Regions from separate parts of the Photobacterium ganghwense genome, predicted to be linked through region 2. Evidence: predicted binding sites of a transcription regulator. Region 2 holds the regulator's gene; each other region holds the start of a gene.
The links. Region 2 encodes CRP, which controls carbon source genes, mostly activating them, when cyclic AMP is high. Its sites were predicted from a motif close to TGTGANNNNNNTCACA; they were not measured.

Region 1: cdd (cytidine deaminase) is a predicted target of CRP. The motif match lies at 4,228-4,243, and genes of this name have one in related genera.
Region 3: FH974_RS02550 (CTP synthase) is a predicted target of CRP. The motif match lies at 4,125-4,140, and genes of this name have one in related genera.
Region 4: mlc (sugar metabolism global transcriptional regulator Mlc) is a predicted target of CRP. The motif match lies at 6,087-6,102, and genes of this name have one in related genera.

What each region holds. Positions count from the first base shown of each region.
Region 1 covers NZ_CP071325.1:1,760,045-1,767,788, reverse strand. Annotated here, with positions in the region: gene FH974_RS08175 (hypothetical protein) at 279-683, shown strand; gene FH974_RS08170 (TAXI family TRAP transporter solute-binding subunit) at 947-1,921, opposite strand; gene FH974_RS08165 (DMT family transporter) at 2,225-3,124, opposite strand; gene cdd (cytidine deaminase) at 3,281-4,168, opposite strand; gene FH974_RS08155 (CidB/LrgB family autolysis modulator) at 4,453-5,133, opposite strand; gene FH974_RS08150 (CidA/LrgA family protein) at 5,130-5,471, opposite strand; gene FH974_RS08145 (hypothetical protein) at 5,575-6,102, opposite strand; gene sbcB (exodeoxyribonuclease I) at 6,434-7,744, opposite strand, start outside.
Region 2 covers NZ_CP071325.1:240,878-248,621, reverse strand. Annotated here, with positions in the region: gene FH974_RS01175 (hydrolase) at 1-668, shown strand, start outside; gene FH974_RS01170 (YheU family protein) at 740-955, shown strand; gene FH974_RS01165 (phosphoribulokinase) at 1,066-1,935, shown strand; gene FH974_RS01160 (OsmC family protein) at 2,099-2,506, opposite strand; gene crp (cAMP-activated global transcriptional regulator CRP) at 2,779-3,411, shown strand; gene FH974_RS01150 (hypothetical protein) at 3,782-3,961, shown strand; gene FH974_RS01145 (DUF1338 domain-containing protein) at 4,241-5,035, opposite strand; gene astD (succinylglutamate-semialdehyde dehydrogenase) at 5,080-6,537, opposite strand; gene astA (arginine N-succinyltransferase) at 6,549-7,559, opposite strand; gene FH974_RS01130 (aspartate aminotransferase family protein) at 7,679-7,744, opposite strand, start outside.
Region 3 covers NZ_CP071325.1:510,082-517,825, forward strand. Annotated here, with positions in the region: gene rlmD (23S rRNA (uracil(1939)-C(5))-methyltransferase RlmD) at 1-851, shown strand, start outside; gene relA (GTP diphosphokinase) at 883-3,108, shown strand; gene mazG (nucleoside triphosphate pyrophosphohydrolase) at 3,197-4,012, shown strand; gene FH974_RS02550 (CTP synthase) at 4,224-5,864, shown strand; gene eno (phosphopyruvate hydratase) at 5,945-7,246, shown strand; gene ftsB (cell division protein FtsB) at 7,475-7,744, shown strand, end outside.
Region 4 covers NZ_CP071325.1:2,168,744-2,176,487, forward strand. Annotated here, with positions in the region: gene prsT (XrtA/PEP-CTERM system TPR-repeat protein PrsT) at 1-2,448, shown strand, start outside; gene FH974_RS09890 (S1 family peptidase) at 2,638-3,375, shown strand; gene FH974_RS09895 (VanZ family protein) at 3,390-3,803, shown strand; gene FH974_RS09900 (PEP-CTERM sorting domain-containing protein) at 3,903-4,604, opposite strand; gene mlc (sugar metabolism global transcriptional regulator Mlc) at 4,782-5,996, opposite strand; gene queE (7-carboxy-7-deazaguanine synthase QueE) at 6,266-6,934, shown strand; gene FH974_RS09915 (hypothetical protein) at 7,095-7,744, shown strand, end outside.

The DNA.
Region 1 (7,744 bases), 1.5 Mb from region 2:
AACAGATTAGGCGATAAAAGTATGGCAAGGTGCGGCGGCTGTATTTTGTTGTGATGCAGTCAAATGGCTTGACAGGAATAGCGGAGAGTATTTCATCTACATGGTTGATACACGCTACAGGCGAGGAGCATTTGTCTGTTCGTATGCTGAAAAGTGCAGCTGCAAAACGGTGTGCAGAATTGTAAAAGTTCTGTCATTCCTGCCGGTCTGGCCTCGAATTAGGACATTTTTGCGGCTAGATTACCCAGCATAAATTCAGCAATAAAAAGTAGTGGATCATGAAAAAAGCAATTCTAGGTTTAAGTTTGTTAGCGGCGCTGCCGCTGTCGGCTCATGCGGCTCAGTCTATTGGTGCCTTCTTCGGTAGCCCGATGTCGGGTGTCCAGTACAAGCATCACGATCTGCGTTTCTCGCTGGGGGTGGATGACTTTGGTGTGGCGGTAGATAAAACCTTTAATCTGGGTTCTCTGGCCAATGATCCGTCTATGAACAATTTCTACACCTTCGTAGGCGGGCAGTATGTGGACGACAAACACAATAAACTGGGCGTACGTGCCGGTGTTGGTTTTGAAGTGCCGGTCGAGCGTTTCGAGATTTACGGTGAACTGGGCCCGACACTGTACATGGTTGAAGATTTTGATGCGGATCTTGAAGGCGCGCTGGGTATTCGTTACCGTTTTTGATAGCTGTTATCCGTGATTCATGCGACTGACTCTGAGGTATAATCGAGCCGGTTCTATAGAGTCTTTCGCATGAGTTCCATCCTCATTCTTTCCGGTTTCGGAGAGAATGAGGGTGCTGTGGAATGTCTATTCCCTTGTTTCTTGTGTTTTCGGTATTCTGTTTACCGGGATTCTGTTTACCGGTATGCAGCTTATCGGTTTCAGACTACTGACATCCTGCTTTTCTGCGCAGTCCGATTTACCGTAAACAGCGAGTTGTGTCGCTATTCCTTCATTAACCCGGCTTCAATGTAATACTGTTTCGCGCCGTCATGGAGGGGAGCGGTCAGTCCGTCTTTGATCATCTCTTCTTTCTTCAGCAGGGTAAACGCGGGATGAAGCTTCTTGAACGTCTCGAAGTCTGAAAAAACAGATTTCACGACCTGATAAACGATGTTCTTATCCACTGATGCTGAAGAGATCAGTGTCGCCCCGACACCAAACGTATGCACGTCTTTTGGATTTCCCTGATACATACCGCCGGGAATGGTGGCTACCCGATAAAAATTATTCTCTGCTATCAGCTTGTCGATCACCGGCCCTGAAACATCCACAATCACACTCTGACAGGCCGTCGTGGCTTCTTTAATGGCACCGCTTGGGTGCCCCACGGTATACACCATGGCATCGATTTTGTTATCGCAAAGGGCCTTTGACTGTTCCGACGCTTTTAACTCAGCGACCAGGCTGAAATCGGACTGCGACCAACCCATGGCCTTCATTAACACTTCCATCGTGCCACGCTGTCCTGAACCGGGATTGCCGATATTGACCCGTTTTCCTTTCAAATCAGCAAACGTTTTAATCCCTGAATCTGCTCTGGCAACCACGGTAAAGGGTTCGGGGTGAAGGGCGAAGACAGATCTCAGCGCTTTGAACGGGCCTTTCTCGGCAAAAATGCTGGTACCGTTGTACGCGTGATACTGCCAGTCAGATTGCGCGATACCTAAATCCAGCTCACCGGCACGAATGCTGTTGATGTTATAGATTGAACCACCGGTGGATTCGACGGAGCAGCGAATGCCATGTACCGGTCTGTCTTTGTTCACCAGCCGACAAATAGCGCCTCCTGTCGGGTAGTACACGCCGGTTACGCCCCCGGTACCAATTGTGATAAAGGTTTCGGATAAGGCGGAGGCGGCCAAAAGCAAACTGAAGCAGGACAAACAAGCGATAGTCAGCGTGCGGAACCGTTTCATAATGACCTCGCAGATACGGGCAGAGGAAAGAAGGGTTGGGTGTTACGTTGTGTTTGCTGATCAAGAGTGGTTTGATTCACAGAGAATGTTCAGCAAACGACATTAGGTCTGAGTCTAGACGGTGAGAGAGTGAGACTTGTCGTGGGATTAAGACAATCCCTGTCGTCTGTGGGAGTCAGCTTAGGCTATGAAACTACAGCTTCTGAAACCATAGATTCTAAAACCCTTACTGACACCCGCAGACGGTGGGGAAGAAAAGTGAGACAGCGCGCGATGCAATCAAACTGCGACCGACAGACAGCGTTATGCTTTTGCAGCCTGTTGACCCGCCGCTTTCTTATTCTCCCACTGAGTAATGAACGCCACCGAGGCAATTATAATGGCTGCGCCCAGCCACAAGCGTCCTGGTGGCACCCAGCCAAAGACCAGCCAGCCTGCCAGTACATTCAACGGCAATTTGGCATGGTCAAAAGGTTGCACAAACGACGCATCTGCCACCGCATAGGCTTTAGCGATAGCCCATTGTGCCAGTGCTGTCATCAGACCCGCTCCGAACAGCAACAACCAGCTGAAACCAGTATCGGGCATTGTGAAATCAGGTACAGCCAGAAAAATATTGAAGGGAGTGATCAGAATCAGCAGATACACCACCATAGTGGCCGGTGGATCATACGCTGACATCTTCTTCACCATCAGGGAGTAACTGGCCCAGAAGAACGCGGCACCGACCGGTAACAGGCTGGCCCAGTTAAAGCCGTCGGCCCAAGGTTCAAGAATCAGCATCGCCCCCAGAAAACCTGTCAGGGTAGCTACCCAGCGCGCCGTGCCGACTTTTTCTTTCAGAAAGATCCCAGAACCAATCGTGGCAAACAACGGTGAAGTCATCAGTAATGCAATGCCTTGCCAAATTGGAACCGGATAGGCAAGCGCCCATAGCCAGAGCTGGATACCTATTACCGCGAGGAAAACCCGCAGGCAGTGCATGCCAAAATGCTGAGTGCGTAGTGCACGACGAAGCCCGAGCGTCCGAAGCCAAGGGAATATCGCGACCAGAGCAATGGCGTACTGAATGAGTGCGACAGTGGTTGAAGGGATGCCGAAATTGATACTGACATACTGTGCCAGGCTGTTAACCAGGGCAAAAGCCAGTCCGGCGATCAGCATCCAGCTGGCACCCTGAATAGGATTATGTTGGTGTGACATTCAAATTGATAGGGTAATGAAAAACTTGAAAAATCATACCCGCGAGAGGAAGGATAAGAAACCGCTTTCTTTGGTTGCTGACACAAAAGTATAAAAAAACCGCCATTACGGCGGTTTTTCTGATTTTAAGCATGACTTTTACGTATTTACGATGGATTACACCGCGACGTAAGTCAGAGGAATGTCGGGATTCAGCGCTTCCAGAGTGGTCTGGGTATCAGCTAGGTGGCTGATCGTACTGTCCGATTTCTCAACCAAAGCGACTTCCTCTATATCAGCCAGCGGGTAGCCAGCCATGTTCATATTGATCATAGCGACTTGCAGCGGAGGCAGACTCGGGTTAAAAGCTGCGTTTTCTGCGTACATGCCCACAAAAACGTTTCCGTCTTTGGCTTTTAGCGCAACACCGCTGAAATTGTTGGTGTATGGCGCGTGGGCACGGTTTGCCGCCTGACAGGCCGCCTGAACCAGTGTTTCGGTTGCTTCTGTGTGCATGCCGTGATCAACGGTTGCCAGCAGGGCATCGGTGATGTTCAGGTCGGCAGGGCCGAACGATTCAGGTAAATATTCCTGCAGATTTTTTGCCTCGCGCTCAGGCAGTTGCACAATCAGATCTTTCGCTGACGTCAGCTCGTTCATGAACTGGCGACAGTGACCGCAAGGGCTGTAGTTGATGGTAATGTCCTGCAGGCCAGTTTCACCTTTTACCCAGGCGTGGCTGATAGCAGATTGTTCAGCATGAACCGTTTGCGACAGGCTGGTACCAACAAATTCCATGTTGGCGCCGAAGTACAAAGTGCCGGACAAACCGCGCACAATTGCGCCTACATTGAAATGCGAAATGGGGGTAATTGAATAAGCGGCGGCAAGCGGAAGTAATGCAACACGTAATTCAGTGTCTGTCATCTGAGTTTGTGACAGCAACTGAGCAAACACCTCAGGGCTTAGAGTTGCATCAAAATGATCCGCTTCCACGATCGGTTTGATGGCCGATGCTAAATCAGCGGGTAAAGCGCCTAAAGCATCCATTACTTTAGTGTGCATGAGTTATCACTCCGTCTTGTGTATGGAGAAATATTGTAGGCTGTGTCCTTACTTTGTTGTGTGATATTGATCACGTTATTGTTTTGTTTGTTTCATTGTTTTCATTATTGAGAGTGAGTTCACACAAGTTAATTTTCAAAGTGCAATATTTATCAGTGAGTTAGAGATTGTATTCGATTACCCACTCATTTTACCTGTTTCTTAGTTTGGCTGATCCTAGTGAATCAATTGAGCCTGTGCACTTAAGAAAACGCTAAAAAGAAATATGCTAAGAAACATTAGCACTATTGAAACACCGCTGTGAGCAGTGGGAACAATAATGGCGCCAGAATTGATGTCATGACGCCGCAAATAACCAGTGCCAGCGAGCTGAATGCGCCTTCCTGATAATTTTCTTCTGCCGCCTTTGCCGTGCCCAGCGCGTGAGACACGGTGCCCATGGTCAGTCCTTTGGCGATAGGTGCTTTCACGCCGAAAAGGGAAAACAGCGGATAACCCAGAACAGCACCAAACAAGCCCGCGATAATGACCATGACTGCAGCGATAGCAGGCACGCCGCCAATCTGATCGGCGACCGCCATTGCGATGGGGGTCGTTACGGATTTTGGTAGAATCGATGCCGTCAGCTGGGCGTCGGCACCCATCATGAAAGCAATACCCGCCCCAGTCAGCATGGATAACACGCTGCCAACCAGACACACGGAAAAAATGACTTTCCATTTGGCGCGAATCTGGCTTAGTTGCTCGTACAATGGAAAGGCCAGAGCGACCACTGCGGGTTCCAGCAGGGCGTTAATCCATTTGTTCTGCTCAAAGTAGGTTTCATACGGTACGTGCAACCACATCAGAAGCGGAATAATCACCAGCAGACAAATCAGTAAAGGGTTAACAATCGGGTGCTGTAGACGTTTGGAGATAAGCCGTGCGGTGTAAAACACTACAACGGTAGTCAGAAGCCAGATCATTGTTTTTCCTTATAGTGTGTAGCAATGCCAATCACCATAAATACCACCAGGCTGCTGCCTAGGGTACTGAGCAAAATAGTTAGCGTGTTATCTGTCAGCAGGTCCAGATAATTCATCAGTCCGACACCGACAGGTACAAAAAGCAGTGCCATGTTCTTGATGAGTACGTGGCAGCCTTTCATCGCCCAATGAGCGGGGAGTAAACCCATCGACAAGGCAGTAAACAGGATTAACATCCCGATGATACTGCCGGGAATTGCCAGACCAGTCAGGGCCTGAATACCTTTGCCCAACATCAGGCAAATAAAGATGACAAAGAAAGAACGGAGATACGCCATGAGCCATTCACTATCAGGAATCCACACATTCATCATACAAAATAAATGTGACGCAGACCACACTAAAATGACCTGCTCGGACCATGGAAGTTAGATTGCAAAATCAGAATGTGGAGGCCACGATCATGGCGACCCCGGCCAGCGTCAGTATTGCCACAGAGATTTTGTGCCAGACGCTGTATTTCACGATTTTTTCGGTCGGGGTTTCTTCGTAAGGAGGCGGGACATCTTCTTCCGGGGCCGGAAGGCTAGGCTTCAACTGGTTCTGATGTACCGTCCGGCATGTTTTGTCCGGTAGAGGCACACGGAATCCATAATGGGGCAAAACTTCAATTGGAATTGCCAGTTTGCCGTCTCTATTGAGCTTATCCGTCAGTGAATGAAAAATAGCATTGATGTCATAATGTTGCCCGCTGGCATCTTCGTAGGGGTCGATTTGAGAGAAGGCTTTTTCATACAAAGGTTCAGCGCTGATCACTTCCCCCGCACAATAGCACAGCACTTCCAGCAGGCGGGATTCATGCTGAGTCAGCGACGTTTCTGACTTGTCTTTCCACACCAGCAAACGCAGGTCAGGCTCGAAGTCGACGTCAGGAAAACGGTAACAGCGTGTCAGAGTTCTGGTTGCCATATCAATTACTTCAATTCAAACTTCGAATCCATGAATGACAGTGTCCTAATGAATCCGCACAACCTGACAGGTGATCTCAGGTCAACCTGGTTTTGCGGTAAATACGCCCAGCAGCAGGGCCAATAGACAACGGAAATAAGGTGTTGATTACACCGGTCTGATTTAAGTGTGAGCGGTGAAGGGGGGATGCGCAATTTCACTTCTAAGGATATTGTCTTAGAAAAAAGCCTCTTGCTGCACTTGCAGGAAGAGGCTAGTAGTTTTTATAGCATTTTCTGTTGGTTACTTAGTGCTGCCGGTGAACCATAAAAACAGCGAACTATCTGATTCTTTACACCAGTGACTCTACATAGTCATACACTGCTTTCAGAATCTTCATATCCCGTTCACTGGTTTGGTGTTCCATCGCCACAGCTTCCAGGTTCTGCATGTAACCAGGCAGCTTGGCTTCAAAGAAGTCCTGACAGTAATGTTTCCATTGCTGCTGTTCTTTATAATCCAGTGTCATCGGGAAGTGACGGGCGCGGTAACGGAACAACAGCGGCTTGATACGCTTGTCACTGACATTGATTTCAAGCTTACCCAGTTCTTCAGAAGGCGTTTTACGGATGATTTCCAGTGTGGAGCGATCCGCATCAGAGAAGAAACCGTCATATAACTGTGCATCCACATTATCGCTCGGCGTAAACTCACGATCTTCACTGTAGATAGCCAGCAGCTTCTCGCGCACTTCCGGGTGAGACTTCAATAGCTGCAGGTTTTTCAGACAGGCTTCACGGTCAATGCCGATACGCGCCGCATCTTCAGCACGCAGGGTTTTAGCCGGTGCAAGAATCGGACACTTATTAATGTGAACCAGCTTGAGAGGCACTGGCAACTCATCCGGCCCTAAGTCCGCTCGCTTGGTGTACAGACGTTCGCGCAGCTCATCGGCAGACAGCTCCAGCAGCGGCGCTGGGTCCATTGCCAGATTGACCGCAATTACCGCGTTCTTGTTATCCGGATGCCACGCCATCGGCACAATCCAGGTGGTATTGCCGCATTCCACGCCAAACATACCAGAAACGTGCATCAGCGGTGTCATTTCCACGATATCGATCAGGTTCTGTAATTTACGCTTGTTGCGTAGATCAAAGAAATAACTGAACAGTTTTGGCTGATGCTGTTTCACCAGCTTCGCCAGCTCAATGGTCGCATACACATCAGCCATCGCATCGTGCGCGTTGGCGTGTTCAATACCGTTGGCGACCGACAGGTGCTCCAGCTTGAAGCTAGGAAAACCATCTTCATTGGTCGGCCAGGTAATACCTTCCGGACGCAGCGCATAACAGGTGCGCATCACATCCAGCATGTCCCAACGCGAGTTACCGTTCTGCCAGCTCCAGGCATATGGGTCGAAGAAGTTGCGATACAGGGTATAGCGCGTAACTTCATCATCGAAACGAATGTTGTTATAGCCAATCACACAGGTATTCGGCTTAGACAGCTCATCATGAATGCGGGCAATAAACTCCGGCTCGGACAGCCCTTTCTGGTGGGCTTCCTGCGGAGTAATACCGGTGATCAGACAGGCTTCAGGAGAGGGCAGGTAATCCACGGGTGGTTTACAATAAATCACCAGCGGCTCACCAATCACATTCAG
Region 2 (7,744 bases):
CCCGCAGCTACCACTCCGGGGAAACCAGCGATGCCCGTTTTTTCCTGCGCTGGCTGCGGGAAAAATTGCCAAGCCAGCCGTTTTTTGCTGTCGGGGTTTCGCTGGGCGGTAACATGCTGGTTAACTATCTGGCCGAAACCGGCACCTCATCCGACTTACTGGCAGCTCAGGCCATCTCGCCACCGCTCGATCTGGCGGCCTGTTCCGCCCGGATCGAACAGGGTTTTTCCCGGGTGTATCAACAATACCTGCTGGGCTCGATGAAGCGGACCCTGAGCCAAAAACTGGCCGTGTTGCCCGGCGCGATGCCGCTGTCACCGGATCAGGCTGAGCAGATCCGTACCCTGCGCCAGTTTGATGATATGGTGACCGCCCCCTTGCACGGCTTCGCGGATGCCGAGGACTACTATCAGCGCTGCAGCGGCCTGACCAAACTGACCGACATCACCACGCCACTGCGGATCATCCACGCCAAAGATGATCCTTTCATGACCGAGGCCGTGATCCCGGCGCAGCCGTTACCGGCGCACATCGTGTACGATCTCTGCCCGTACGGCGGCCATGTCGGGTTTGTGACCGGCAGCTGGCGGCGACCGGATTTCTGGCTGGAAACCACCGTGCCGGAATGGTTCAGCCCTTTCCTGCCAGCAGACGCCGACCACGACTAGCACCAGCGCTCTACAACTGGCGAAATTCCCCCTATAATTTCGCCAGATTTCGCAACTACCGAGTATTTCCTATGATTATTCCCTGGCAAGAGATTGATCCCGAAACCCTCAACAACCTGATTGAGCATTTTGTCCTGCGTGAAGGGACCGATTACGGTGAGCGTGAGCTCAGCATGGATGAGAAAGTCAGCCGGGTTCGCCAGCAACTGGAACGGGGTGAGGCCGTGATTGTCTACTCCGAACTGCACGAAACCGTGGATATTAAATTGCGCCGTCACCTGGGCTAACTGCCTCTACGCGTTCCGTTTTCTGGTCGGCATTTTTCACAATCCGGCTTGACCTGACCGCGCCACCCTGTTAATAACTCTTTCCGTTAATGTTAACGACAGGGTTTGTCATGTCTGCAAAACATCCCATTATTGCAGTAACAGGGTCCTCAGGGGCGGGTACCTCCACCACCTCGGAAGCATTTCGTAAGATGTTCAATATGATGAACATCAACGCCGCCTGGCTGGAAGGTGACAGTTTTCACCGCTTCACCCGACCGGAGATGGATGTGGAAATCCGTAAAGCCAAAGAGCAGGGCCGCCACATCAGCTACTTCGGCCCGCAGGCGAATGATTTCCCCCTGCTGGAATCTTTTTTCCGCCAGTACGGCGAGGATAGTAGCGGGAAATTCCGCCGCTATCTGCACACCTTCGATGAGGCGGTGCCTTACAACCAAATGCCGGGGACATTCACCCCGTGGCAGGATTTACCGGAAAACACCGATGTGCTGTTCTATGAAGGACTGCACGGCGGGGTTGTGGATGGCGACACCAATGTTGCCCAACATGTGGATCTGCTGATCGGCATGGTGCCTATTGTCAACCTGGAATGGATCCAGAAGATCGTGCGCGACACCCGCGATCGCGGCCATTCACGGGAAGCCGTGATGGATTCAATTGTCCGCTCAATGGATGATTACCTGAACTACATCACGCCGCAGTTCTCCCGCACCCATATCAACTTCCAGCGCGTCCCGACGGTCGACACCTCGAACCCGCTCAGTGCCAAGGCGATCCCGAGCCTGGATGAGAGCTTTGTAGTGATCCGCTTCCGCGGTATCAAGAAAGTCGATTTTCCTTACCTGCTGGCGATGATTCAGGGCTCTTTCATGTCACGCCACAACACCCTGGTGGTGCCGGGCGGTAAGATGAGTTTTGCGATGGAGCTGATTATGCGTCCACTGATCCAGCAGTTAATTGATACCGGCAAGATCAGCTAATCGCGACGAGGTGTTATTGAGTTTGGCTTAGCGAGCAGCGTGAACGAACCGGCCTCAGCGCCGCACCCGGTACCGACAAGACACCGCCCGCCCAGTGCATTGCACCGGGCGGGCGGCAATTTAACATATCAGGCGTTCTCGTCAGTTAACTGACGATAGCCGATTAATCCTGAGCGATCACTTCATAAGAGTGCGTCATTTCTACCCCTTCCCCCAGCATCAGGCAAACCGAGCAGTATTTTTCCAGTGAATCGGCCACGGTTTTGGCGACCACCGCTTCATCCAGATCGTGGCCGGCGACCACAAAATGAATGTTGGCAGAAGTAAACAGACGCGGGGCCTGATCACGGCGTACTGAGGTAATTTGCGCTTCGCAGGCCGTGATTTTCTGCCCGGCAGATTTCAGGCCGTCAACCACATCTACCGAACTGCAGCCACCCGCAGCCATTAAAACCATTTCCATCGGACTTGGCGCTTTTTCTCCGCCGTTTCCGTCCATCACCACGCTGTGACCGGAATTTGACTGACCCAAAAAGGTCAAATTCTCGACCCATTTCACTCGTGATTGCATGGCTTTCTCCTTCTCTAAAATAGGGTGTTTTGGCACTATCTGACAACTGTGTGATCATGTGCACACTTATGACCACGAAATGGCCTTTTCCGATAGATCAATATCAAGAAATACGCGCCGAAAAAAGATAAACTCTGAACTAATTATTCACGTGAGCTTGCAGCCCAGCGGTTGACTGAATATCCTAAACGGCGAACAAATTATTGTTAGGCCCAGCCTCAAACTTATAGGGACGTCGTTGTTGGGCAACAAACGCAGAGGAAGTTAGTAATATGGTTCCAGGTAAACCTCAAACAGATCCAACTCTAGAGTGGTTTCTTTCCCATTGCCACATCCACAAGTACCCATCAAAAAGTACGTTGATCCATGCAGGGGAAAAAGCGGAAACACTCTACTACATCGTTAAGGGTTCTGTTGCTGTCCTAATCAAGGATGAAGAAGGCAAGGAGATGATCCTGTCATACCTAAACCAGGGTGACTTCATCGGTGAGCTTGGCCTGTTCGAAGAAGGCCAGGAGCGTACCGCTTGGGTTCGCGCGAAGACCCCATGCGAAGTGGCAGAAATTTCATTCAAGAAATTCCGCCAGCTGATTCAGGTTAACCCTGATATTCTGATGCGCTTGTCAGCACAGATGGCTCGCCGTCTGCAAGTGACCAGCCAGAAAGTCGGCGACCTGGCATTCCTGGACGTAACAGGCCGCATTGCTCAGACACTTCTGAACCTGGCAAAACAGCCGGATGCAATGACTCACCCGGATGGCATGCAGATTAAGATCACCCGTCAGGAAATCGGGCAGATTGTTGGCTGTTCCCGTGAAACGGTTGGCCGTATTCTGAAGATGCTGGAAGAGCAGAACCTGATCTCTGCGCACGGTAAAACCATCGTGGTTTACGGTACGCGCTAAGATGCCGCTGCAACGTCAGTGAAAAAAGCCGCGCTCAGCGGCTTTTTTATTATCTGCGACCAGCATACCAACTAGCCCTTATCCCTTTATGCACCCCCAGCTTCAGAGTCCCTCTCACGACGTCCCCCTCGCTCATTACCGTGTTGCCAGGAACCGTACTTAGCAACATTGGCATTAGCAGCAACATTGGCGGGACTTGAATGCTCGCGACACCCAGTACAGCGCGAGAGATCGCCCGGCGTTGCGGCGCGATACATCCGAGAGTTGCCGACACGCTCACCCTTTTCCCCCTTGCCTCCGGCCGGACAAGTGCTACATTCAGGAGAGACGCCTATGCAACTGATGCAAGGTCCTGACACGGATAACAGATATGGATATCGAGCGTTTTTCCCCGCACCAGCCCTCATTGAGCCCGGCTATCATTGCCCCGTTGCCTGCCACCGTCGAGTTGACCGGCTTTAGCGGCAACCGCCATTACCATGAGCAAACAGCCTTACAGGACGGCTGTCCGGCTGCCCTGCCGTTGCCACCGCTGGATTGCCAGCACTGACGCTGATAACCGATGCCTGCCATGCGCTGGCACTAAACGCCAAGTACTCAACACCTGACACTAAACACCTAGCACCGAATAATTGGCACTAAACACCATCCCACAAACATGTGGTACGAAACAGCAGAGCCTGAACGAAAAAAGCCCTGCAACAACCGCTGCGGGGCAAAGGGAAAGCATCTCATTGGGATTCTGATCGGTTATCGCTCTTGACCAGAGAGCAGCCTTGAAGGTCAGACCCTCAAGGCTTGGTGACCCATTCTGTGATAAATGGGCGTTTTACATGTTCGTACTTTCGAAGATCTTGTCGGCAGATGCTTCTACAAAGCCCGAGTACAACTCACCGTCAGGCATTGGGTAACGCTTAGCGAACTCATAGAAGCCACCCGGAATCGAGTGAACACCATCCGTAAAGCCGACATCAACCCGATCAGCCATGGTCGATGACTGTTCCAGCAGCACTTCAGGGCTGCCTTTGACTTCACCGCCTGACTCATTGATGACAAACCCGTTGTGACGCAGCAGCTGGTTCACCTCAACCACTTCGGTAAACTGCTCAAGCTGGTTGATGCTGACCGTAAAGTGGTTAGCCCCGTAACCGTGCGCAGCCACCCAACCCGCATACTCACTTTCTGCTGACAGCATGTCGTAGGTCGCAAAATCCAGCTCCCACAAACGGCCGCCGTACAGGAACGCAGGATCATTCAGCGCCTCTTCCGGTACTTGGTTAACCAGCTCACGCACCGCTTGCTGCAGTTCAGAACTGAATTGTCCAACCATCAACTCACTGATGAACACTTTCGGTGCACGCGGGTTCGGGTGCTCAAAGTGCTCAGCATACAGCTTCTTCGCTTCGAAATGATACTTGCCGCACGGTTTGTAGCCGATCGCGATAAACGGCGCCGCCAGGCGATCCAGTCCCACTTTGGGCAGGTTGAAGGTACGCAACGCAATATGATCATTAAGCAGCGGTTCGTCTTCGGTCAGCAGGTCATGAACCTGCGCCGCTGACGGACACAAACGCTGAATGTAATCCTGCCACAGCCCTTCAAACAGTTTCTCTACCCTTTCCATGTGTTTGCCATCCTCTTAACTAAAGTGAACTCAGGCGCCCGGACTTACAGGCTGATCCCCGGTGATAGTTGCGCCGGAACTTCAGTGTGGTCGCCTTCCATTGATGCCATTGGGTAGGCACAGTAGTCTGCCGCGTAGTACGCACTTGGACGCAGGTTGCCCGAAGCCCCCGGACCACCGAACGGTGCATCACCGCTTGCGCCCGTCAGCTGACGGTTACGGTTCACGACACCGGCACGGATATGGTCAATGAAGTATTGCCACTCGCTGTCGTCGGTAGAAACCAGACCAGCAGACAGGCCGTAACGGGTGTTGTTTGCCAGCTCAACCGCCTGCTCCAGATCATCATAGCGAGCCACTTGCAGCAGCGGACCGAAATATTCTTCATCCGGCAGCACGGCAATATCACTGACTTCGATGATACCCGGCGTCACCACGGCGCCCTGGCCGCGAGTCGCTTCCAGCAGCGGTTTGCCACCCAGTTCAATCAGGTTAGCCTGAGCACGGATAATGTTGTCTGCGGCCTGAACCGAAATCTGCGGCCCCATAAACGGTGCCGGCTCATCGAACTGGCCACCCACTTTAATGTTGCCGGCAACTTCAATCAGACGAGCCAACACGGCATCGCCAGCTTCCCCTTTCGGCAGGTACAGGCGACGGGCACAGGTACAACGCTGACCGGCACTGATAAACGCTGACTGAATAATAGTGTAGACGGTTGCATCCAGCTCACCATACTGGGAGGAGATCACCATCGGGTTGTTGCCGCCCATTTCCAGCGCCAGCATTTTGCCCGGCTGACCAGCAAACTGACGGTGCAGCAAGTGGCCGGTATTGGCACTGCCGGTAAACAGCAGACCATCAATCCCGTTTGATCCTGCCAGCGCTTCACCCGTTGCTCGCGCACCCTGAACCAGGTTGAGCACGCCAGCTGGCAGACCCGCCTGTTGCCACAGTTTCATGGTCTCTTCCGCGATTTTCGGCGTCAGGTCAGACGGTTTGAACACCACGGTATTCCCCGCCAGCAGCGCCGGTACGATGTGACCGTTTGGCAGGTGACCCGGGAAGTTGTAAGGACCGAATACGGCCATAACACCCAGCGGACGGTGACGCAGGACAGCCTGTGTCCCCGCCACATCTTTTTGTTTTTCACCGGTACGCTCGTGGTAGGCACGCAGGGAAATGGCAATTTTGCCGACCATCGCACCAGCTTCGGTGCGGGTTTCCCATAGCGGTTTACCGGTTTCTTCGGCGATCACGGTTGCAATCGCTTCCGCATTCTCTTTTACCAGCTCAGCAAAACGCTCGACAATCGCCTGACGCTCCGCAAACGGGGTATGACGCCAGCTCAGCAGCGCCTGACGCGCACTGGCTACCGCCTGCTCAACCTGCTCACCCGTTGCCGCGCGGCCTTCCCAGACCACGTTACCTGTAAACGGGTCCAGCGACTGCATCGCTTCCCCTTCACCCGCTACCCAGCGGCCTGCGATCCATTGAGTCATCATTGTTCTCCTTACTGGACAATCAGGCGTACCTGATCTCCCTGTTGTACCTGAAGCGCTGCTGCCATTTCGGCAGAAATCACCGCCACGCCATCCATGACGTCGACTTTATCGACTGCGGCACGGAAGTTACTGAACGAAGTGTTACTGACGATACAGTCAGTGTCGCCGCTTGGCTGGCCGATTTCGACCTGGCAGACCTTAGAATGGCGAACCGATTCAATATTGCGAATATCACATTCTACCGTTGGGCCGGCATCAAAGATGTCCACGTAACCCCGGCAGGTAAAGCCTTCCTGCTCCAGCAGACGCAGCGCCGGGCGAGTTTTTTCATGTACCTCACCAATAACGGCCTGAGCTTCCGGACTCAGCAGATTGACGTAAATTGGCAGCTTCGGCATCAAGTCGGCGATAAAGCCTTTCTTGCCGATCCCGGTCAGGTAATCTGCCAGTGTGAAATCGATTGAGAAGAAGTGCTCTTTCAGCCATTCCCAGAATGGTGAGTGACCTTCCTCATCTGAAACCCCGCGCATTTCGGCAATAACCGTTTTATCAAAGCGCTCTGGGTGCTGTGCCAGCATCAAGAAGCGGCACTTGGACAATAGGCGACCATTGAGCCCCTGACGCCAGTCAGGGCGCAGGAACAAGGTGCACAGCTCACTAACCCCGGTATAGTCATTACCAAAAGTCAGTACTTTAACCACATTATGAACATTCAGACGACGAGAGGAATGCACCACGGTGCTGAGGTGATAGGTGTAAAACGGGTTGTCCAGACCGACTGCAGCTTCAATCGCTGTCGTTCCCGCTACTTCACCGGTTTCCGTATCTTCTGCCACCATCAGGTAGCCTTCAGGCCCCGGGTGCGTTACCTCACTGGCAAAGCTTTGTTCAGAATGCTTGATCCGGTTTGCCAGGATCTCTTCATTCACTGGCAGGGAAGTAAACCCGTGGCCAGATTCTTCAGCACACTGCAAAAGCGCCGGCAGATCTGCGGCAGTAATAGGACGTATAACCAGCATCGAATTCCCTCCTGATGCGAGTTGCAGCTCACGCTGCGAACCGTATTAGAATTGAACCCGGCCGAAGCCGGGTTGGCAGTGGCCAGGCTCCTGCCAACCACTGCACGCGTGTTACAGAATTACTTGTAGATTTTCGCGATAGCGCGTTCCAGACGAGCCATGCCTTCATCGATGTCCGCTTTGTC
Region 3 (7,744 bases), 270 kb from region 2:
AAAAACAGAGCAAAGACATTGTCGATGTGGCGCATTGTCCGGTTCTGGCTGAATCTCTCAACGCGCTGTTACCGGCGCTGCGCGAACTGCTGACGTCGCTTAAAGGGCGCAGGCATCTTGGCCATGTGGAACTGGTGGAGGCCGACAACGGCCGGGTTGTGTTGATTCGTCACCTGCAGCCATTTTCTGACACAGACATGACGGCACTCCGTCAGTTTGCTGACCAGCACCAGCTAATGTTATACCTGGCACCAACGTCCGATGCTGTAGATAGCATTTCTGGCCCGGTTCCGTATTATGAACTGGACGGCCAGCAGCTCTTTTTCTCACCGAAAGACTTTATTCAGGTAAACCGGGATGTGAACCAGCAGATGGTGGCACAGGCGATTGACTGGCTGGATCTTCAGCCGGGTGACCGGGTGCTTGACCTGTTTTGCGGGCTGGGGAACTTCAGTCTGCCGCTGGCCAAGCGGGCCCGGGCGGTCGTCGGGGTTGAAGGTGTCGATGAAATGGTGGAAAGGGCAGGGGAGAACGCGGCGCGTAATCAGTGCGACAATGCTGCATTCTACCAGGCCAATCTGGAAGATGACGTGACTACAAAGAGTTGGGCGCAAGAACAATTCAATAAAATTCTGCTCGACCCTGCGCGTGCCGGTGCAGCCGGTGTGATGCAGCATGTCGTTAATCTGCACCCGGAAAAGGTGGTGTACGTTTCTTGTAATCCGGCGACGTTGGCCCGAGACAGTCAGGTCTTGCTGGAGCAAGGTTATCAGTTGGAAAAACTCGGTATGATGGACATGTTTCCGCATACCGGGCATTTAGAATCAATGGCGCTGTTTACCAAGCGGTAGCCGCCATTCACGTAAAACACAGGATAGAAAAATGGTCGCAGTTCGCGGTGCGCACTTAAAGGAAAATGATACATTTGAGCTTTCATCTTGGGTCGAAAGCCTCAAGCAGGACGCCGGTGTGGCGGAGCGGATCAAGCAGACTTATCAGCGTTGTACCGATCTGACCGCTAACATCGAGTCAGCGCCACTGCTGTTATGGCGTGGCCGTGAGATGGTGGAGATCCTGGTGACCCTCAGCATGGACAAGGATACCCTGACAGCGGCATTGCTCTTCCCGCTGGTGGAGGCGCGTGTCTATCCTCTGGACAAGTTGAAGGAAGATTACAGCAGCACGATTTTACAGATGGTGACCGGGGTCCGTCAGATGGCGGCGATCGGTCAGCTCAACGCGACTAAGGATGGCGCGGAGCAGTCGGTACAGGTTGATAATATCCGCCGGATGCTGCTGTCGATGGTGGATGACTTCCGTTGCGTGGTCATCAAGCTGGCTGAGCGAATCTGCCACTTGCGCGAAGTGAAAGATGAGCCGGAAGAGGTTCGCCGTGCTGCGGCGAAAGAGTGCGCCAATATTTACGCCCCGCTGGCTAACCGGCTGGGTATCGGTCAGCTCAAGTGGGAGATCGAAGATTACGCCTTCCGCTACCAGCACCCGAATACTTACAAGCAAATCGCCAAGCAGCTGTCGGAGCGCCGCATTGACCGCGAGCACTATATTGAGCATTTCGTGACGGATCTGCGTGAGTCGATGAAGGCGTCGCACATCAAGGCTGAAGTGCAGGGGCGCCCAAAGCACATCTACAGCATTTGGCGGAAGATGCAAAAGAAAAACCTGGCCTTTGATGAGCTGTTTGACGTCCGTGCGGTGCGGATTGTCGCGGATGAAATCCAGGATTGTTACGCCGCGCTGGGTATTGTGCATACCAAATACCGTCATCTGCCGAAAGAGTTTGATGACTATGTCGCCAACCCGAAGCCGAACGGTTACCAGTCTATCCATACCGTGGTGATCGGCCCGGAAGGCAAAACCATTGAAATCCAGATCCGTACCAAGCAGATGCACGAAGAGTCGGAGCTGGGGGTTGCGGCGCACTGGAAGTACAAAGAGAGCGGCTCTTCATCCGGCGGTGCGCGTTCTGCCTATGATGAGAAAATCAACTGGTTGCGTAAACTGCTGGCGTGGCAGGAAGAAATGTCCGATTCCGGCGAAATGCTGGAAGAGCTGCGCAGCCAGGTTTTTGATGACCGCGTTTACGCCTTCACCCCGAAAGGGGATGTGGTGGATCTGCCGCTGAACGCTACCCCGCTGGATTTCGCATACCATATTCACTCGGAAGTGGGCCATCGCTGTATCGGGGCCAAGGTGGAAGGGCGTATCGTACCGTTCACCTACCACCTGCAGATGGGCGATCAGGTCGAAATCATTACTCAGAAAGAGCCGAACCCCTCGCGGGACTGGCTGAACCCGAACCTGGGCTTTGTTAATTCCAGTCGGGCGCGGGCCAAGGTACATGCCTGGTTCCGTAAGCAGGATCGCGATAAGAACATTGCCGCCGGACGGGAAATTCTGGAAACCGAGCTGGTGAAAATCGGCGCGACCCTGAAAGATGCCGAAGCCTATGCCCTGAAGCGCTTCAACGTGAATTCGCCGGACGAACTGTATGCCGGGGTCGGCAGTGGTGATCTGCGTATTAATCAGGTGATCAACCACATCAATGCGCTGGTCAACAAGCCGACGGCTGAAGAAGAAGATCAGCAGTTGCTGGAGAAGCTGGTGGAAGCCGGCAACAAAACCAGCAAGAAACCGCGCCGTGATGCGGTGGTGGTGGAGGGGGTGGATAACCTGATGACCCACCTTGCCCGCTGCTGTCAGCCGATTCCGGGCGATGACATCCAGGGCTTTGTGACTCAGGGACGTGGCATTTCGGTGCACCGCAGCGACTGTGAACAGCTGGAAGAGCTGCGCCATGTGGCGCCAGAGCGTATCATTGATGCGGTCTGGGGTGGCGGTTTTGTCGGCAGTTATAACATTACCGTCCGGGTTGTGGCTTCTGAGCGCAGCGGTTTGCTGAAAGAGCTGACCAACACCTTCTCTAACGAAAAGGTCAAGGTGGCCGGCATGAAGAGTCGGGTCGACTTCAAGAAACAGCTGTCGATCCTCGACTTTGATTTGGAACTGACCAATATCGATGTCCTGGGCCGGGTGCTTAAACGCATCGAACAGGTGAAGGATGTGGCTGAAGCCAGACGTCTGCACTAACACTCAGCAATCAAAAGCGGGAAGCCACGGCGGCCCGCTTTTGTTTTTAACCGTTCCACTGAACCATTCAACCGAGACTCCAGCTACCATGAGTAACGCGAAACCTGCTCCGATCGAGCAACTGATTGACATTATGGCCACCTTGCGCGACCCGCAGCAGGGATGCCCGTGGGATCTGAAACAGACTTTTGCCACCATCGTGCCGCACACACTGGAAGAAGCGTACGAAGTGGCGGACGCCATTGCCCAGCGAAACTGGGATGACGTGCGAGAGGAGCTGGGCGATTTGCTGTTTCAGGTGGTGTTTTACAGCCAGTTGGGCAAAGAGCAGGGGCTGTTTGATTTTGACCAGGTTGTGGCCGGCATTAACGATAAACTGATCCGCCGTCACCCTCATGTGTTCAGCCAAACCGAGTTTGCCGATGAGTCGGCCATTCATGCTAACTGGGAAGCGGAAAAAGCCAAAGAGCGTGCTGCCAAAGGTGAGGATCACAGTGTGCTGGCAAATATTCCCCTGGCGCTGCCAGCGCTGAGCCGGGCAGAGAAAATCCAGAAGCGCTGTGCCAGTCATGGCTTTGACTGGGAGACACTCGGGCCGGTGGTCGACAAAGTGCGTGAAGAGATTGAAGAAGTGATGGAAGAAGCCGTTCAGGCCACGCGGGATCAGGATCGCATTGAAGAAGAAATGGGGGATCTGCTGTTCGCGGTGGCCAATTTAAGTCGCCACCTTAAGGTCAAACCGGAGCAGGCGCTGGCCCGGGCTAACCAGAAATTCGAGCGCCGGTTTCGCCAAGTTGAACAAACTGTGCTAGAACAAGGAAAGCAACTTGACGACTGCAGCCTGGAGCAGCTGGATCGCATCTGGGATGAGGTAAAAGTGCGGGAGAAAAAGGGCACATGGTAAGTGCAAACAGGGCTTGCCATACGGGGAATCAGGGCGTTATCTGATCAACATTGTTATTATTAACGCCCCTGACAGGCAGAATTGATTTGAAACAAAAAAAAACCAATCCTGCTGTGATAGTTTTCACGTTGTGGCGATAAAGTGTGTCTGGTATACTAATTTCCCGTCCAGATACTTTTTATATCCTCTATACCAATCTTCCAGGTAAAACATGACAACGAATTACATTTTTGTTACGGGCGGGGTCGTATCCTCACTAGGTAAAGGTATTGCTGCAGCCTCTCTTGCGGCTATTCTAGAAGCTCGTGGTCTGAAAGTGACCATGATGAAGCTTGACCCTTACATCAATGTTGACCCAGGCACAATGAGCCCAACTCAACACGGTGAAGTATTCGTAACGGAAGACGGTGCAGAGACTGACCTAGACTTGGGTCACTACGAGCGTTTCATTCGTACCAAGATGACGAAACGCAACAACTTTACAGCAGGTCGCGTGTATGCCGACGTACTGCGTAAAGAGCGTCGTGGTGACTACCTGGGCGCCACTATTCAGGTTATCCCTCACATTACCAATGCCATCAAAGAGCGCGTGATCGCAGGTGCGGAAGGCCACGACATCGCAATCGTTGAAGTTGGCGGTACTGTTGGTGATATCGAATCACTGCCGTTCATGGAAGCAATCCGCCAGTTGGCGGTTGAACTGGGCCGTGAGCGCGCCATGTTCACTCACCTGACACTGGTGCCATACCTGGCAGCAGCAGGCGAAGTGAAAACGAAACCAACTCAGCATTCTGTAAAAGAACTGCTGTCTATCGGTATTCAGCCAGATGTGCTGATTTGCCGTTCTGACCGTATGATCCCAGCCAACGAACGTGCCAAGATTGCGCTGTTCTGTAACGTGCCGGAGAAAGCGGTTATCTCAATGAAAGACGTAGATTCAATCTACAAGATCCCACAACTGATTAAAGCTCAGGGTCTGGATGATCTGGTATGTCAGCGTTTTGGCATTACAGCACCAGAAGCCGATCTGTCTGAGTGGGAACAGGTTATCTACGAAGAAGCCAATCCGACCGCTGAAGTGACCATCGGTATGGTGGGCAAGTACATCGAACTGCCAGACGCGTACAAGTCAGTGAACGAAGCGTTGAAGCACGCCGGCCTGAAAAACCGTCTGTCAGTGAAAATCAAATACATTGATTCTCAAGACGTAGAATCAAAAGGTACTGAAGTACTGGAAGGCCTGGATGCAATCCTGGTTCCGGGTGGCTTCGGTAACCGTGGTATCGAAGGCAAGATCATGACTGCTAAGTATGCTCGCGAGAACAAGATCCCTTACCTGGGTATCTGTCTGGGCATGCAGGTTGCTCTGATCGAGTTCGCTCGTAACGTCGCTGGTCTGGAAGGCGCGCACTCAACTGAGTTCAACCCTGAATCAGCGAACCCTGTTGTTGGCCTGATCACTGAGTGGGTTGATAACGAAGGTAAAGTTGAAGAGCGTACAGAGAAGTCTGATCTGGGCGGTACAATGCGTCTGGGCTCACAGCTGTGTCACCTGATTGATGGCACGAAAGCGCGCGAGCTGTACGGTAACGCGACGATTCACGAGCGTCACCGTCACCGTTATGAAGTGAACAATCACTACATCCCGCAGTTGGAAAAAGCGGGTCTGAAAATTTCTGGCCTGTCGGCGGACAAGAAGCTGGTGGAAATTATCGAGAACCCTAACCATCCTTGGTTTGTGGCTGCTCAGTTCCACCCTGAGTTCACTTCAACCCCTCGCGACGGTCACCCGCTGTTTGCCGGCTTCGTAAAAGCCGCTGGCGAAAACCAGCGCGGTGAGCTAAACAAGTAAGGATTACGGATAGCTGTAGCGGTAAGAGCTACAGCTATTTTTTTAGCTTTTAAATTGAAGATAAAGCAAGAGGAAACACAATGTCTAAGATCGTTAAAGTTCTAGGTCGTGAAATTATCGATTCACGTGGTAACCCTACTGTTGAAGCGGAAGTTCACCTGGAAGGCGGTTTCGTAGGTATGGCGGCTGCACCATCTGGTGCATCAACTGGTTCTCGTGAAGCTCTTGAGCTGCGCGACGGTGATAAGTCTCGTTTCCTGGGTAAAGGTGTACTGAAAGCTGTTGAAGCAGTTAACGGCCCAATCGCTGAAGCCCTGATTGGTAAAGACGCGAAAGCACAAGCTGACATCGATCAGATCATGATCGACCTTGACGGTACTGAAAACAAATCTAACTTCGGTGCGAACGCAATTCTGGCTGTTTCTCTGGCGAACGCTAAAGCAGCAGCTGCTGCTAAAGGCATGCCTCTGTACGAGCACATCGCTGAGCTAAACGGTACTGCTGGTCAGTTCTCTATGCCTCTACCAATGATGAACATCATCAACGGTGGTGAGCACGCAGACAACAACGTAGACATCCAAGAGTTCATGATCCAACCAGTTGGCGCGAAAACTCTTAAAGAAGCTCTACGTATCGGTGCTGAAGTATTCCACAACCTGGCTAAAGTTCTTAAGTCTAAAGGCTACAACACAGCTGTTGGGGACGAAGGTGGTTTCGCTCCTAACCTTAAATCTAACGCTGAAGCTCTAGAAGTTATCGCAGAAGCTGTTGCAGCTGCTGGTTACGAGCTAGGCAAAGACGTTACTCTAGCTATGGACTGTGCGGCTTCTGAGTTCTTCGACAAAGAAGCTGGCATCTACAACATGAAAGGTGAAGGAAAAACTTTCACTTCTGAAGAGTTCAACCACTACCTAGCTGGCCTAGTTGCGCAATTCCCAATCGTATCTATCGAAGACGGTCTAGACGAGTCTGACTGGGATGGTTTTGCACACCAAACTCAACTTCTAGGCGACAAGATCCAACTAGTTGGTGACGATCTATTCGTTACAAACACTAAGATCCTAGCTGAAGGTATTGAGAAAGGCATCGCTAACTCTATCCTGATCAAGTTTAACCAGATCGGTTCTCTGACTGAAACTCTGGCTGCAATCAAGATGGCGAAAGACGCTGGCTACACAGCGGTTATCTCTCACCGTTCAGGCGAAACTGAAGATGCAACTATCGCTGACCTGGCGGTAGGTACTGCAGCGGGCCAAATCAAAACCGGTTCTATGAGCCGTTCTGACCGTGTTGCTAAGTACAACCAGCTGATCCGTATCGAAGAAGCACTGGGCGAACGTGCTCCTTTCAACGGTCTGAAAGAAGTGAAAGGCCAGGCGTAATCGTCTGTCTCTGACACCTGGGCATCTTGCCTGAGATGGAAACCGCCTCACTGAGGCGGTTTTTTTATGGGCGAATAAGAGCCAGGCGCTAGAGTCAAAGTGCGCTTTGTGGGATTATTACAGGCTGACTGCCTGTCTGATGAATCGTATGAAGCAACCGCATTTCAGGCTGTTAGCTGAGAGGGGTTGCTTCATATTCTGATTTAACAATCGTTGCCGGAGAGAGGAATGCGTCTGTTTACCTTGCTGCTGCTGATGGTTCTCGGCTGGTTACAGTATGATTTCTGGTTGGGTAAGAACGGGATGATGGACTACCTGGCGGTACGGGATAACGTTGTACTGCAAAAACAGGCGAATGCTGAGCTGCAACAGCGTAATCAGCAGATGTATGTCGAAATCCATGATTTGAACCGTGGTCAGGAAGCCATTGAAGAACGTGCCCGTAACGAGCTGGGCATGCTTCGACCGGGAGAAACCTTCTTCCGAATCGTGAGCCCG
Region 4 (7,744 bases), 1.6 Mb from region 2:
CTGCTGGGACAAAGTGACTTGCTCTCCCTGAATGAACTAAGTACCCAGGCAAAAACCCAATTGAGTTCAGCCTTGGCCGACATTCATGCCATCCATGCCATGGTGCTGTTGCAACATGGCGAGAAAGAAAAAGCCAAAGCGGCGCTTAATCTGGCAATGGAAGATGATGCCAATGATGGCAGCCTTTACACCACGCTGGCTTATGCCGGACTGCTGGCCGAGCAATCACGGTTAAACGATGCGCTGGAAATCTTGTTGCAACTGACTCAGCATTTTCCCAAAAACAGCGATGTATGGCTGACAACTGGCCACATTCAGATGGCCAGCAACCGATTCAGCCGTGCCGCAGAAAGCTATTTGCAGGCTGTGACGCTATCGCCCCAGGCGAAACACTATATGCTGTTTCTGGCTCAGGCTCTGGTCAGAGACGAGCAGTACACCAAGGCAAACACTTATGTTGATGAAATTCTGACGGTATCCCCTACCCACCCTCTGGCCAACGAGCTGAAAGCCAGTATCGATTATGCCAACGGCAATTATCAGGATGCGCAAAACCATGCTGAGCTGGCGATACAAAATGGCTCACAAAGTATCGGGGTGTTTGTCATTGCCGGGGTAACCGCATACTCACGTAATCAGTTTGAACAGGCCAACGAATATTTCGCCCGAGTCATTCCCTTTGTCGGAAAAGATCACCTGATCAACCGCCTGTACGCCTCAACCCAGTTCAAACTAGGCAACATGGACGGGGCACTGGAGACGCTGAATAACTTTGACTTATCACTCAAAGAAAACAATGAATTTGTGAATCAGATGAGTCTGGAGTTTGCCAAAATCGGCCGTCGCACAGACGCACTCAGCCTCGCATCCAAAGCCAGCACCGACACACAAAATCAGTCCCTCACGTTAAGCCTGATGCAGTTGGCAAATAAAGAAGCTCAGGGTGTCACTCATCTTCAGAATATCCTGAAAGTCCAACCGGATTTACCCGAGGCGAATCTGGGTCTGGCGTATTACTACCTTGAGCAAGGTGACATCGTTCAGGCGGAGACTATCGTCAATGACTGGCTGAGCACAGAACCTAATCAAGTCAGTGCCATCATCATGAAAGGCTACATCGCCACCAAGAAAAAAGATTACCCCCTCGCCGCCAAACAGTTTGAGCGAGCTATCGGACTCGAACCGAAAAACCTGACGGCATTGCTTTCCCTTTACAAGCTGGAAATGCTGACCGGAAAACCTGAAGATGCCTATCGCCATACACTGGCTCTGGCTGAGCAGTCTCCGGAAAACTTCGTGATCGCCAGGAACCTGTTCCAGTTTGCGACAGAAGCCAAACTGCTGCCGGAAGCGCTGGCTTTTTATGAACAAAAAATCAAACAGTCGCCCAATGACGTGCCGCTGAAAATGATTCTGGCGCGTGGTTATGCCAGCCAGAATGACTACTCAAAAGGTCTGCAGGTTCTAGAGAGTCTGACTCCGGTACAACAAAGTGCCGAAAGTTTCAGTCTAGCTACCCTGCTACACTTCAAATCCGGCGATTACCGAAAAGCGCAACTCGCAGCAACTGAATGGCTAAAACGCGACCGGCTTAATCCGGATGCGTATATCAGAACCATTCAGCTGAGTGAGATGAACAAAGAGTATGACACAGGGATCAAAACAGCCTCACAAGCCGAAAAACTGTTCGTAGACCAACCCGGCTTTAGCCTGATGAAAGTCGGTTTGCTGCTGAAAGACACTCAGTATCAAGCTGCTCAGGCCATTCTGGATAAACAAAATGATGCCGTAAAAACCACTGCCTATTATCTACGTCTGCAAGGCGAGCTTTATGCCCGTAACGGGCAAACGGCTCAGGCCGTGGATGTACAAAAGCAGCGTTTCGAGCGTTACCCTAGCATCACGACCGTCAAAGACCTCGCTCTGGCTTACGATGCAAACAAACAAACTCATGATGCCGTCAGGGTACTAAAGCAATACATCACCCAACAAGGCGAAGCCGCTCAGCCTCTGGTGCTGGTACTGGCGCAGCTACAAGTCAAAGCCGAACCTGACGCCGCCATTGCCAATTACAGGGCCATTCTGGAGAAAGAGCCTAAAAATGTTATTGCGCTCAATAACCTGGCCTGGCTGTATATGAATCAGAACGATTTTGCCAAAGCCTGTGAACCGGCGAGCCAGGCCTTTGAGCTGGCGGGCGAGTTTGCAGAAGTACAGGATACTTATGGTTACTGCCTGCTGAAGTCCGGACAGACTCAGTCTTCACTGGAGCCCCTGAAAGCAGCGTACCAGAGCAAACGGGCCAGTGTTGAAATCGGGCTTCACTATGCTGAGAGCCTGATTGCCAATCATCTGCCGGAGAAAGCCAAAGATATACTGAATACCGTAGAGGCAACCTCGCCGGAACATGTTCAGCAGAAAAATCAGCTGATGGCACAAATGCAATAATCGAACGGTTTCAGGCACACCCGACGCTCAGTGCTGCCACTAAAACCGACAGTGGCAGCCTCAAAAACCTTGGCGGGTATGCCTGCAATCATGGCCGGGGGCTCTCCTTACCGAAAGGTCAATGCCATTAACAGATTTCTAACCAACACGAGCCACAGCTGATGCTGTGGCTCGTCATATGGAGGATTCATGTCAGGACGATTCTTATTGTGTCTTCTCTGTTGCTTCTCGGCGTCAGTTTTCGCCGACCTGCCGGATACCATTGCACGTATAAAACCGTCCATCGTGGGTGTCGGTTTTTACGATAAAGCCGCCAGCCCCCGAGGTCAGTTGTTTGGTACCGGCTTCGTGATCGCCCCGCAATTGGTTGCCACCAATGCGCATGTCGTCAACCCTTCCCTGTTGACCGGTAAGCGGCAGTTTGTTGTCTTTATCGGTACCGGCCGCAGCCCGGAGGTACGCACCGCAACTGTCATTAAACGGGATACCCGGCACGATCTGGCTATTCTGAAAATTGCTGGCTCCCCCTTACCCGCGTTACGTCTTTCTACTCGCCTGGTTCGGGAAGGTGAGCGCTATAGTTTCACCGGCTTTCCGATTGGTGCCATTCTGGGCCTGTACCCGGCAACGCATCAGGGCATTGTTGCCAGTATTACCCCCATTGCGACGCCCGCCAATCATGCCCGGGAGCTGACCGTGCAGCAGCTAAGGCAACTTAAAAAGCCTTATGACGTCTATCAGTTTGATGCAACAGCCTATCCAGGAAACAGCGGCAGCCCGGTTTATCACCCGGAAACCGGTGAAGTCATTGCCATTATCAATAAGGTCTTCGTCAAAACCAGCAAAGAGTCTATGCTCACTGACCCCAGTGCAATCACTTATGCGATTCCAATTCAGCACTTAATTACCCTGAAGCAAAGCCTTTGAGTGAGTAACCTGAGATGATGACATTCACCCCCTTCCAGCGAAACAATCTTGCCTGGTTCGGTGCCGTAGCCAGCACACTCTTTATTGCCTACATTTCGCTGGTGCCCGCTCAAAATGAGCCCGAGTTCGCCGATTTGCAGCAATACGGCATTCTCTTTCTGGATAAAATTTTACATCTGATCGCCTATGGCGGCCTGACGTTTCTGTTTCTGTGTACGTCACAACTACGCCGTTACCCCAGAGCAACCTGTCTGGCACTGATTCTGTATGGGTCACTGCTTGAGCTCACCCAGGGTCTGTTACCTCTGGGGCGCGAATTTTCGCTGTTTGATGCCCTCGCTAACGTGCTGGGCGTACTGATCATCGGCAGCGCATTTCTCTACCGGCAGAAAAAACAAAAAGCCAGACGTCTGCTTTCGTCTGGCTAATCAGGTGGTACTCGCGGGTCATCCGGTTTGTCGTTGACTGCCAGGGTTGACCTCAGACAACTCCACAACAGGCAGGCAAGAAAGCCCCAACCGTCTGAATTACTGTTTTCTGCGTTTCATCCCCGCGAAGCCCAGCAAACCCGCACCAAACAGGAACATAGAAGCGGGTTCTGGTACTGATACCATGCCGTATGAAACGTCGTAGGCTTTACTTTCTCCATCAGGATTGAAAATAAATTCCAGGGCAGAAATGTCCGTAAAATCGGTGCCACCAAAAATAGGATCACTGAAATCGATATAAACGACCCCAGGAGCTGACGATGTTGTCACCAGATTCGCTGAGTTTGTTGAGGCACCGCCACCCCACCAAGTGTTGATGCGGATGCCTAAATCAAGGTCCTGAGACAGCACTTCAAACAGGAAACCGCTGCCGTTTAACGCAAAGTTTCTGGAACCTAAACCCGCTGCGTTGATATTTGGTGAGTTATCTGTGCCGTCATACTGAACAGACACAGTCGCGGATGTCAGAGTGTCAACACTCACAGAAAGAAAACCACTGCCGACAAAAGCACTGGCCCCTAAGTTGTTGTTGGCCACAGAGGTAACATCAACGAGAATATCCCGCTCTTCACCCATCAAAACACTATCTGGCCCTGTTACAGAAGTGGATAGGCTACCGACACCGTTTACCTCAATCTTTGCTTGATCAACGCTGAAGTCATCAATAATCAGTTCTGCATTGGCAGCGCCAGCCAGGAACAGTGTGGACAGTGAACATGCTAAAAGAGTTTGCTTAATCATGAGTGTTTCCCCCGATATAGAATCACTCACTACTAAGCGAATTGTGTGCCAGTTATTATATTACTGTTTTTACTGGGTTTTATATTCGTACGGTTTATCAGGTGTAAAAGATACCAACACTTTGCAAACCATACTGTCAGGAAAATCATGCAACGAAGGTTTAATGAACAGGCGACATTATCCCTCAATCAACTTCATCAGCAGGTGGCCGTCATACATGGCTTGCTTCACCAGCGCCGCACCGGGCATCGTTGCCTGAGTGTAAAAGCAGCTTTCTTCAATCATCAGATCACGATTATAAACCGGCAGTGACTGCGTTCGGACACAATCCATGATGGCCGGGTACAGCACTTCTTTTGCGCGGTTAAACTCTCCGCCGATCAGAACTTTATCGGGGTTAAACAGGTTGACCATAATTGCAATGGCCTGTCCCAGGTGATGACCAAGCTCAACGATAACCTGGCGAGCCAGACTGTCACCGGCAACCGCGGCGTCACAGATACCCTCGATTGTCAGCACTTTGCCGTGAAGCGTGGACGGATGCCCTTCGCGAAGACGCTGCTCCACTTGCTCAAGCACCGCTTTCAGGCTGGCCACAGTTTCCAGGCAGCCATGGTTTCCGCAGAAGCAGCGTTTACCATAGGGCTTTATCTGAATGTGGCCAAGCTCACCCACATTCCCGATACGGCCCGATAACACCACATTGTCCAACACAATACCGGCACCCACACCATGGTGGATAGAAATCAGTATCGAGTTCGCCACATCGCGCGAATTCCCAAACAGTTTTTCAGCCAGCGCCCATGAGCGGGTGTCATTGCCAACAAACACCGGCAATCCAGTAGCTTCATGGATAGCGGGACCTAACGCCAGATTATGCACATTGTAGTGCGGCATTTGCAGTACGGTTCCGGCTTCCGCATTCACCAACCCCGGCAATGAAACCGCGATCGCTGTAATACGATCCAGCTCATTCACATGATTGGCAAAAAAGGTATGAATTTCGGAAATCAGCTTTTTCAGGACTTCATCCTGCTCCAGCACATCCACTTCCTGACGTTCTTCAATCAGGATATCGCCCCCCAACTCATGCAGTGCGATGGTCAGATAGCCACGCCCCAGTCGGATAGACATAAACTGCCACCCTTCATTGGCCGGCATCAGACCAATCGCCGGTCGCCCCCGGCTGGCCGCTTCCTGAATAGCGGTTTCTTTTATCAGATGAGCATCAATAAGCTCACGGGTAATTTTCGTGATACTGGCCGGTGCCAGCTGGCTGCGCTTTGACAGTTCAATCCGTGAGATAGGGCCAAGCTGATCAATGAGCTTGTAGACGCTGCCGGCATTGTTTCTCTTGATATGATCGATATGACCAGGCTGAGCGACATACATGCCTTAACTCCTGAAAAAATGTAGATATAAAGATGAACAATTGAATTTTTTTACTTTGCGAAGTAATTGTGAAGCCGAAGTTTCATGGGACGTGACAAGAGTCACAGGGAAATCGAAATCAATCAGTGAAAACTGTATGCCGCTTCATATTTCCCTCAAAATGGTCGCGGTTAATTCACCACCAAAATTTATCTACTGGAAGACAGCTCACAGCTTTTTTGCCATAATGCCGCGGTTCAACTCTTGTTCAACTCACCACGAGGTTTGCGGTGTACAAAATTAACGAAGTCTTTGAAACCATCCAGGGCGAAGGTGTCTTTACCGGCGTACCGGCCATTTTTGTCAGACTCCAGATCTGTCCGGTGGGTTGTGCCTGGTGCGATACCAAACAGACCTGGTCGGCAGAGCCGCAGGATCATGTTTCAATTGCTGAGATCATGGCGAAAAAAGGCGACTCTCCGACCTGGACTGAGCTGGATGCTCAGGGCATCGTGAATCTGCTCCATGATCAGAAATACACCGCGAAGCATGTTGTTATCACCGGTGGTGAGCCATGCCTGTACGATCTGGTGCCTTTGACCGAAGCACTGGAGCAGGCCGGTTTCCGTTGTCAGATTGAAACCAGCGGAACATCAGAAGTGAAGGCCACAGCCAACACCTGGGTAACCGTGTCGCCAAAAATCAACATGAAGGCCAAGCTTCCTGTGCTGCCAAGCGCACTGGAGCGGGCTGACGAAATTAAGCATCCGGTTGGAACAACCAAGGACATCGAGCAACTCGATGATTTGCTGGCTGGCAAAAATCTGAAAACAAACGTCAGCATTGCGCTTCAGCCAATCAGCCAGAAGCCGCGTGCGACCGAGCTGTGCATTGAAACCTGCATTGCCCGCAACTGGCGTCTGTCCATTCAGACCCACAAATATCTGGCGATTGCCTAAGCCTCTGATCTGCACCACCCCATCACCTTCAAGCGGTCGTCTCACTTTTCAGACGGCCGCTTATTCTTTGAGACACCTTCCCCCTCTTAACAATGGCTAATTTTGTCCTATCTATACTCAGCAAAAAACCAATAGTCATAATCATTTGTGGGGAAATATTATGCGTAGCTATCTGGGATACTGCTTCCTGACGGCTTTCGCCCTGCTTCTGACCGCCTGTGGCGGAGGTGGAGGTGAGACACCCAATCCTGTTGCGGCTCCGGCCACACCGGTAACGACCGACTTCAGAGTCTCTGTCGATCTGCCTGACCAAATGACTCTGGCTCAGCAACATTCACTGTCACTGCTTCCTCAGGCTTACGCCAACGCAGTGAAAGATCTGACAGAACAAAATTTTGCCGCAGTCTGGCTGGACGATAAAGGTAAGGTGCTGGAATCCATCGAGCTGACCGACTGGCAGACAAACGGTGAAGGGATTTATACGTTTACCGGCGATACCAAACCCAGAGTCAACGCGGTACTGCTGATTGATCCGGCGGGGATCCCCGAATTCACCTTGGGTGAAGCACTGCCTGAGGGTCTTTATATGACTCCATTGGCCAGCGAACGCCTGACGGTCACGCTGGAAACATCGATGACTTACTACGCCCTGACCAAACGCATCGTCAAAGACGGCAACTGGGGGGTATTTACTGAGGTGTTTACCGATGCGCCACAGGGTAAAGTGCTGTTTGCGCTACAGGACATCAACAACATGGCCCTGGATATTCGCGATACCCTGTTCCCCCAAATCGGCCTGGAAGGCATGAC